One region of the Streptomyces sp. NPDC023541 genome, then DNA from elsewhere that is predicted to be linked to it. Evidence: predicted binding sites of a transcription regulator. Region 1 holds the regulator's gene; each other region holds the start of a gene.
The links. Region 1 encodes HrcA, which represses chaperone genes, less so after heat shock. Its sites were predicted from a motif close to TTNGCACTCNGNNNNNCNGAGTGCNAA; they were not measured.

Region 1 (2,267 bases):
CGAAGACGGCCAGGTCGTGCCCGGTGTGCCCGGGCCCCACGTTGGCCAGCAGCACCTGCACCCCGCCCAGCTCCAGCGTCCACTCGCCCGAGACCGGATGGGCGGGCAGCACCAGCTGGTCCACCGCCTCGGCCGCCTCCTCCTCCGCGAGCCCGTGCCGCACCGCGTCCCCGCGCAGCTCCTCGCGGCCCGACGCGAGCAGCGCGTCCAGTCCGACCGCCCCGAAGACCTCGACCCCCGCGAAGGCGGACGCTCCCAGCACGTGGTCGAAATGACCGTGCGTGAATGCGATATGGGTCACGCTCCGGCCCGTCAGCCGCTCGGCCTCCGCCCGCACCCGCGCGCCCTCGCGCACGCTCGAACCGGGGTCGATCAGGAGGACGGACTCGTCCCCCACCACCAGTCCCACCGTGCAGTCCCACACCGGCAGACGCCGCCGGCCGGCCCGTCCGGTGAGCCGTTCCCAGCCCGCCTCTTCCCATCGCACGTCCATGCCGCGACGCTACCCTGGCGGGCCTCCCTTGCCAGGGTCTCCGTACCCGGCCGTACACTGAGCGGGGGATTCTTGGCACTCGAACGGACAGAGTGCCAACGAACGCCAGAACTCGGCAGAACACGGCAACGGATCACGCTGGAGGTGTGCGCATGCTCAGCGAACGCAGACTCGAAGTGCTGCGCGCCATCGTCCAGGACTACGTCGGGACGGAGGAGCCGGTCGGCTCCAAGGCGCTCACCGAGCGGCACCGGCTCGGCGTCTCGCCCGCCACCGTGCGCAACGACATGGCGGTGCTGGAGGAAGAGGGCTACATCGCCCAGCCCCACACCAGCGCCGGCCGGATCCCCACCGACAAGGGCTACCGCCTCTTCGTCGACAAGCTGGCGGGGGTCAAGCCGTTGTCGACGCCCGAGCGCCGGGCCATCCAGAACTTCCTCGACGGAGCCGTCGACCTCGACGACGTCGTGGGCCGTACGGTGCGGCTGCTCGCGCAGCTCACCCGGCAGGTCGCGGTCGTGCAGTACCCGAGCCTGACCCGGTCGACCGTCCGGCACGTGGAGCTGCTCTCGCTCGCCCCCGCGCGTCTGATGCTCGTACTGATCACGGACACCGGACGCGTCGAGCAGCGGCTCGTCGACTGCCCGAGCCCCTTCAGCGAGGCCTCGCTCGCCGACCTGCGGGCCCGGCTCAACAGCAGGGTCGTCGGCCGGCGCTTCACCGACGTCCCCCCGCTCGTCCAGGACCTCCCGGAATCCTTCGAGGCCGACGACCGCGGCACGGTCTCCACCGTGCTGTCGACCCTCCTCGAAACCCTGGTCGAGGAGGCGGAGGAGCGGCTGATGATCGGCGGTACCGCCAATCTCACCCGCTTCGGACACGATTTCCCCCTGACGATCAGGCCGGTGCTGGAGGCGCTGGAGGAGCAGGTCGTGCTCCTCAAGCTGCTCGGCGAGGCCAATGAGTCGGGAATGGCCGTAAGGATCGGGCACGAGAACGCCTACGAGGGGCTCAACTCCACGTCGGTCGTCTCGGTCGGTTACGGTTCGGGCGGCGAAACGGTCGCCAAACTCGGCGTGGTCGGACCGACCCGCATGGACTACCCCGGAACGATGGGAGCGGTACGCGCAGTGGCACGTTACGTCGGACAGATCCTGGCGGAGTCGTAAGTGGCCACCGACTACTACGCCGTTCTCGGCGTACGCCGCGACGCATCGCAGGACGAGATCAAGAAGGCCTTCCGGCGCCTCGCGCGTGAACTTCACCCGGACGTGAATCCGGACCCGAAGACGCAGGAGCGCTTCAAGGAGATCAACGCGGCCTACGAGGTGCTCTCGGACCCGCAGAAGAAGCAGGTCTACGACCTCGGGGGCGACCCGCTGTCCTCCTCGGGCGGTGGCGGTGGGGCCGGCGGCTTCGGAGCGGGCGGCTTCGGCAACTTCTCCGACATCATGGACGCCTTCTTCGGCCAGGCCTCGCAGCGCGGTCCGCGCTCGCGTACCCGCCGCGGCCAGGACGCCATGATCCGCCTGGACCTGGAGCTGGACGAGGCGGCCTTCGGGACGACCAAGGACATCCAGGTCGACACGGCCGTCGTCTGCACCACCTGCTCCGGTGAGGGTGCCGCCCCCGGCACCTCGGCGCAGACGTGTGACATGTGCCGCGGCCGCGGTGAGGTCTCGCAGGTCACCCGGTCCTTCCTGGGCCAGGTCATGACCTCGCGGCCCTGCCCGCAGTGCCAGGGCTTCGGCACCGTCGTCCCGACCCCGTGCCA
Region 2 (2,267 bases), on a different contig from region 1:
CCCCAGCTCGGTCAGCAGCATGGCGAGCGGGAAGACGAGCGGGTCCGCGTAGGCCGCGAAGCGGCGCACGCCCAGGTGTCCCACCAGCGACAGCAGCGTCATGCTGATGGCGAAGCCGGCGAGGTTGGGCGGGAGCTCGCCGTTCATCGCGAGGCCCGCGGCCGCGTGCCCGAAGACGGCGATGGCGATGACGAAGGCGAGGAGCAGCGCCTCGGTGCGACGGCGGGCGCCCGCCGCCGTCAGCGGCCTCAGTCCACGCACGGGATGCCGCTGACGTCCCTGGGGGCGGACGGGAAGGGCGCGGGGGGTAGCGGGCCTCCCGGATCGGCGGAGGCGCTCCGTTCGCCGGGGCCGGCGGAGGCTTTGGGTCCGTTCTGCTCGGCAATGAGGCGCTTTATCTTCATGTCATCAACGACGTTGATGGCCTCCCCAAGGTTCCTTCCGAAGCCCCGGGGGATCCCCGGGCACTGGCGAAGCCGGTCCGGGCGGGAAGGCGTACCGGGATCCCGGGTGTGGGTGCTGCCGGAGCCGGCGGTGGGGTGGGGGTGTGCAGAAGGCTCCTCGGCCCGGGAGGGAGGCGGGACTCGCCGGGTACGGCCGCGAGATGCTCGCCCCCACCGAGCTCAGGAGATCCTCGTGCGGGGCACCGGCCACCCGCACACCGTCAGCACCCCGCAGGGGATCGGCCGGGCCGCCCGCCCGGAATCGGCCGCAGCTCGGGCCTGCTGGAGGCCGCCGGCTCCCCAGTGCCGACCGGTCCGCCGAGGCCCCCCGCAGGGGATCCGCGCAACGCCCGGCCGACGGGAATTGGCACTCCGCTTGACCGAGTGCTAATCGCCGGAATAGTCTCGCACCTGGCACTCGCCCCCGGTGAGTGCCAACACAGCGACAGGCAGATCCGGCACCCGCGACGACGGATCGACCTGGTCGCCACCTCAGACAGTTAACCCCGGATCTCCGAAGGGGGAGGTCGGATCGTGACGACCGCCAGCTCCAAGGTTGCCATCAAGCCGCTTGAGGACCGCATTGTGGTCCAGCCGCTCGACGCCGAGCAGACCACGGCCTCCGGCCTGGTCATCCCGGACACCGCGAAGGAGAAGCCCCAGGAGGGCGTCGTCCTCGCGGTCGGTCCGGGTCGCTTCGAGGACGGCCAGCGTCTCCCGCTGGACGTCACCGTCGGCGACATCGTGCTCTACAGCAAGTACGGCGGCACCGAAGTGAAGTACAGCGGCGAGGAATACCTCGTCCTCTCGGCCCGCGACGTGCTCGCGATCGTCGAGAAGTAATTCTCTTCATCAGTACTGCTTTGAGCTGCGCCCCTGGTCACCCCGCTGATTGCCGGGCGGCGAGGGGCGCAGCCCGTTAAACCGAGTTTTCGAGAGGGCTGAACCGCTCCCATGGCGAAGATCCTGAAGTTCGACGAGGACGCCCGTCGCGCCCTCGAGCGCGGCGTCAACAAGCTTGCCGACACGGTCAAGGTGACGATCGGCCCCAAGGGCCGCAACGTCGTCATCGACAAGAAGTTCGGCGCCCCCACCATCACCAACGACGGTGTCACCATCGCCCGCGAGGTCGAGCTGGACGACCCGTACGAGAACCTGGGCGCGCAGCTCGTGAAGGAGGTGGCGACCAAGACCAACGACATCGCGGGTGACGGCACCACCACCGCCACCGTGCTGGCCCAGGCGCTGGTCCGCGAGGGTCTGCGCAACGTCGCCGCGGGCGCGTCCCCGGCCGCCCTGAAGAAGGGCATCGACGCCGCGGTCAAGGCCGTCTCCGACGAGCTCCTCGCGACGGCCCGCCCGATCGAGGACAAGTCCGACATCGCCGCCGTGGCTGCGCTCTCCGCGCAGGACCAGCAGGTCGGCGAGCTCATCGCCGAGGCGATGGACAAGGTCGGCAAGGACGGTGTCATCACCGTCGAGGAGTCCAACACCTTCGGCCTGGAGCTGGAGTTCACCGAGGGCATGGCCTTCGACAAGGGCTACCTCTCCCCGTACATGGTCTCCGACCAGGAGCGTATGGAGGCCGTCCTCGACGACCCGTACATCCTGATCAACCAGGGCAAGATCTCCTCCATCCAGGACCTCCTGCCGCTGCTGGAGAAGGTCATCCAGGCGGGTGGCTCCAAGCCGCTGCTGATCATCGCCGAGGACGTCGAGGGCGAGGCGCTCTCCACCCTCGTCGTCAACAAGATCCGCGGCACCTTCAACGCGGTGGCCGTCAAGGCCCCCGGCTTCGGTGACCGCCGCAAGGCGATGCTGCAG
Region 3 (2,267 bases), on a different contig from region 1:
GCGGGTCCTGGACGACCAGGGCAAGCTCCGCCGCTTCGTGAACGTCTACGTCAACGACGACGACGTGCGCTTCGAGGGCGGGCTGGAGGCGGTGACGCCGGACGGCGCCGGCGTCTCGATCATCCCGGCCGTCGCGGGCGGCTGCTGATCCGGGGCTGAACCCCGGCCGAAAACCGAAATTGCCCCCTCCGCTAAAAGTGGAGGGGGTAATTCTGCTTGATTGGGCACGGTAGAGTTGGGGAAGTCCCCTCCGCTGGACTTGCCCGCTGCATATGAACGGGTCGCGTGAGGGTCGACATCGGGTCAATGTGCAGGCGCGGTATGGGGCTTTGGCGAGATATGCGGGGCCCGAGTTGCCCTGGAATATGCCAAATTTTCACTCTATTTCAATGTTTCTCGGTGTCCAGATTTCTCGTCGGATTGACCTGTTGCAGACAGCACTCGCGCAGATACATTCAGCCTCGGTCGACGCGTTCCGACGCAAGTTCTGACCCGGGAACGCGAAGTGCGTTCCCGCGCAAGGGCCAGTAATAGGGGAGTTAGGCATGGCTCAGGGCACCGTCAAGTGGTTCAACGCGGAGAAGGGCTACGGCTTCATCGCGGTCGACGGTGGTGCGGATGTGTTCGTCCACTACAGCGCCATCCAGATGGACGGGTACCGCACCCTTGAAGAGGGTCAGCGGGTCGAGTTCGAGATCTCGCAGGGCCAGAAGGGTCCGCAGGCGGACATGGTCAAGCTCGCGCTCGGCTAGTCCCGGAGCATCGACCACCGACGCTCGGTCTTCCGTCGAAGACCCGGAAGATCCACGAGGGGCCCACATCCCGGACACGGGATGTGGGCCCCTCGCGTGTGCGCCCGACGGCGCCGGGATCGTCCCCCCGAGCCGCTTGCGCGCACCCGTCACCCGACCGCCACCCCTCATCGAGGCTTCTTCGAAGCCGCTTGCACTCTCGGGGGTCGAGTGCTAATCATTGGCGTTAGCACTCTACGAGTGAGAGTGCTACTGAAACGAGGACCGGGTCGGTGAGGCCCGCAGGGTCCGGTGGGAAGGAACCGCCGGGCACGCAGGCCGTCCGTCGCGGGCGCGGGCGCGGTCCTGGGAGCAATCCACCGCTGTCCGGGAGGACCACTTCAGATGGCCAAGATCATTGCGTTCGACGAGGAGGCCCGTCGCGGCCTCGAGCGTGGGATGAACCAGCTCGCCGACGCCGTCAAGGTCACCCTTGGCCCCAAGGGTCGCAACGTCGTCCTTGAGAAGAAGTGGGGCGCCCCCACGATCACCAACGATGGTGTCTCCATCGCCAAGGAGATCGAGCTCGAGGACCCGTACGAGAAGATCGGCGCCGAGCTGGTCAAGGAAGTCGCCAAGAAGACGGACGACGTCGCCGGCGACGGTACGACCACCGCCACCGTCCTGGCCCAGGCGCTCGTCCGCGAGGGCCTGCGCAACGTGGCCGCCGGTGCCAACCCGATGGCCCTCAAGCGTGGAATCGAGAAGGCCGTCGAGGCCGTCTCCGCCGCCCTGCTCGCCCAGGCCAAGGATGTCGAGACCAAGGAGCAGATCGCTTCCACGGCCTCCATCTCCGCCGCCGACACCCAGATCGGCGAGCTCATCGCCGAGGCCATGGACAAGGTCGGCAAGGAAGGCGTCATCACCGTCGAGGAGTCCCAGACCTTCGGTCTGGAGCTGGAGCTCACCGAGGGCATGCGCTTCGACAAGGGCTACATCTCGGCGTACTTCGCCACCGACATGGAGCGCATGGAGTCGTCCCTCGACGACCCGTACATCCTGATCGTCAACTCCAAGATCGGCTCGGTCAAGGACCTGCTGCCGCTCCTGGAGAAGGTCATGCAGTCCGGCAAGCCGCTGCTGATCATCGCCGAGGACGTCGAGGGCGAGGCCCTGTCGACCCTGGTCGTCAACAAGATCCGCGGCACCTTCAAGTCCGTCGCCGTCAAGGCCCCGGGCTTCGGCGACCGCCGCAAGGCCATGCTCGGTGACATCGCCATCCTCACGGGCGGCACGGTCATCTCCGAGGAGGTCGGCCTCAAGCTCGAGAACGCGGGCCTGGACCTGCTCGGCCGCGCCCGCAAGGTCGTCATCACCAAGGACGAGACGACCATCGTCGACGGTGCCGGTGAAAGCGACCAGGTCGCCGGTCGCGTGAACCAGATCCGCGCCGAGATCGAGAACTCCGACTCGGACTACGACCGCGAGAAGCTCCAGGAGCGCCTCGCGAAGCTGGCCGGCGGCGTGGCCGTCATC

Region 2: groES (co-chaperone GroES) is a predicted target of HrcA. The motif match lies at 808-834, and genes of this name have one in related genera.
Region 3: groL (chaperonin GroEL) is a predicted target of HrcA. The motif match lies at 979-1,005, and genes of this name have one in related genera.

Annotation. Positions count from the first base shown of each region.
Region 1 is NZ_JBVHJO010000002.1:232,511-234,777, forward strand. Features, by position in the region: gene ACZ3X1_RS04980 (MBL fold metallo-hydrolase) at 1-493, opposite strand, end outside; gene hrcA (heat-inducible transcriptional repressor HrcA) at 646-1,662, shown strand; gene dnaJ (molecular chaperone DnaJ) at 1,663-2,267, shown strand, end outside.
Region 2 is NZ_JBVHJO010000005.1:318,379-320,645, reverse strand. Features, by position in the region: gene ACZ3X1_RS14990 (FtsW/RodA/SpoVE family cell cycle protein) at 1-261, opposite strand, end outside; gene groES (co-chaperone GroES) at 978-1,286, shown strand; gene groL (chaperonin GroEL) at 1,398-2,267, shown strand, end outside.
Region 3 is NZ_JBVHJO010000007.1:488,967-491,233, reverse strand. Features, by position in the region: gene ACZ3X1_RS20690 (MoaD/ThiS family protein) at 1-148, shown strand, start outside; gene ACZ3X1_RS20685 (cold-shock protein) at 546-752, shown strand; gene groL (chaperonin GroEL) at 1,137-2,267, shown strand, end outside.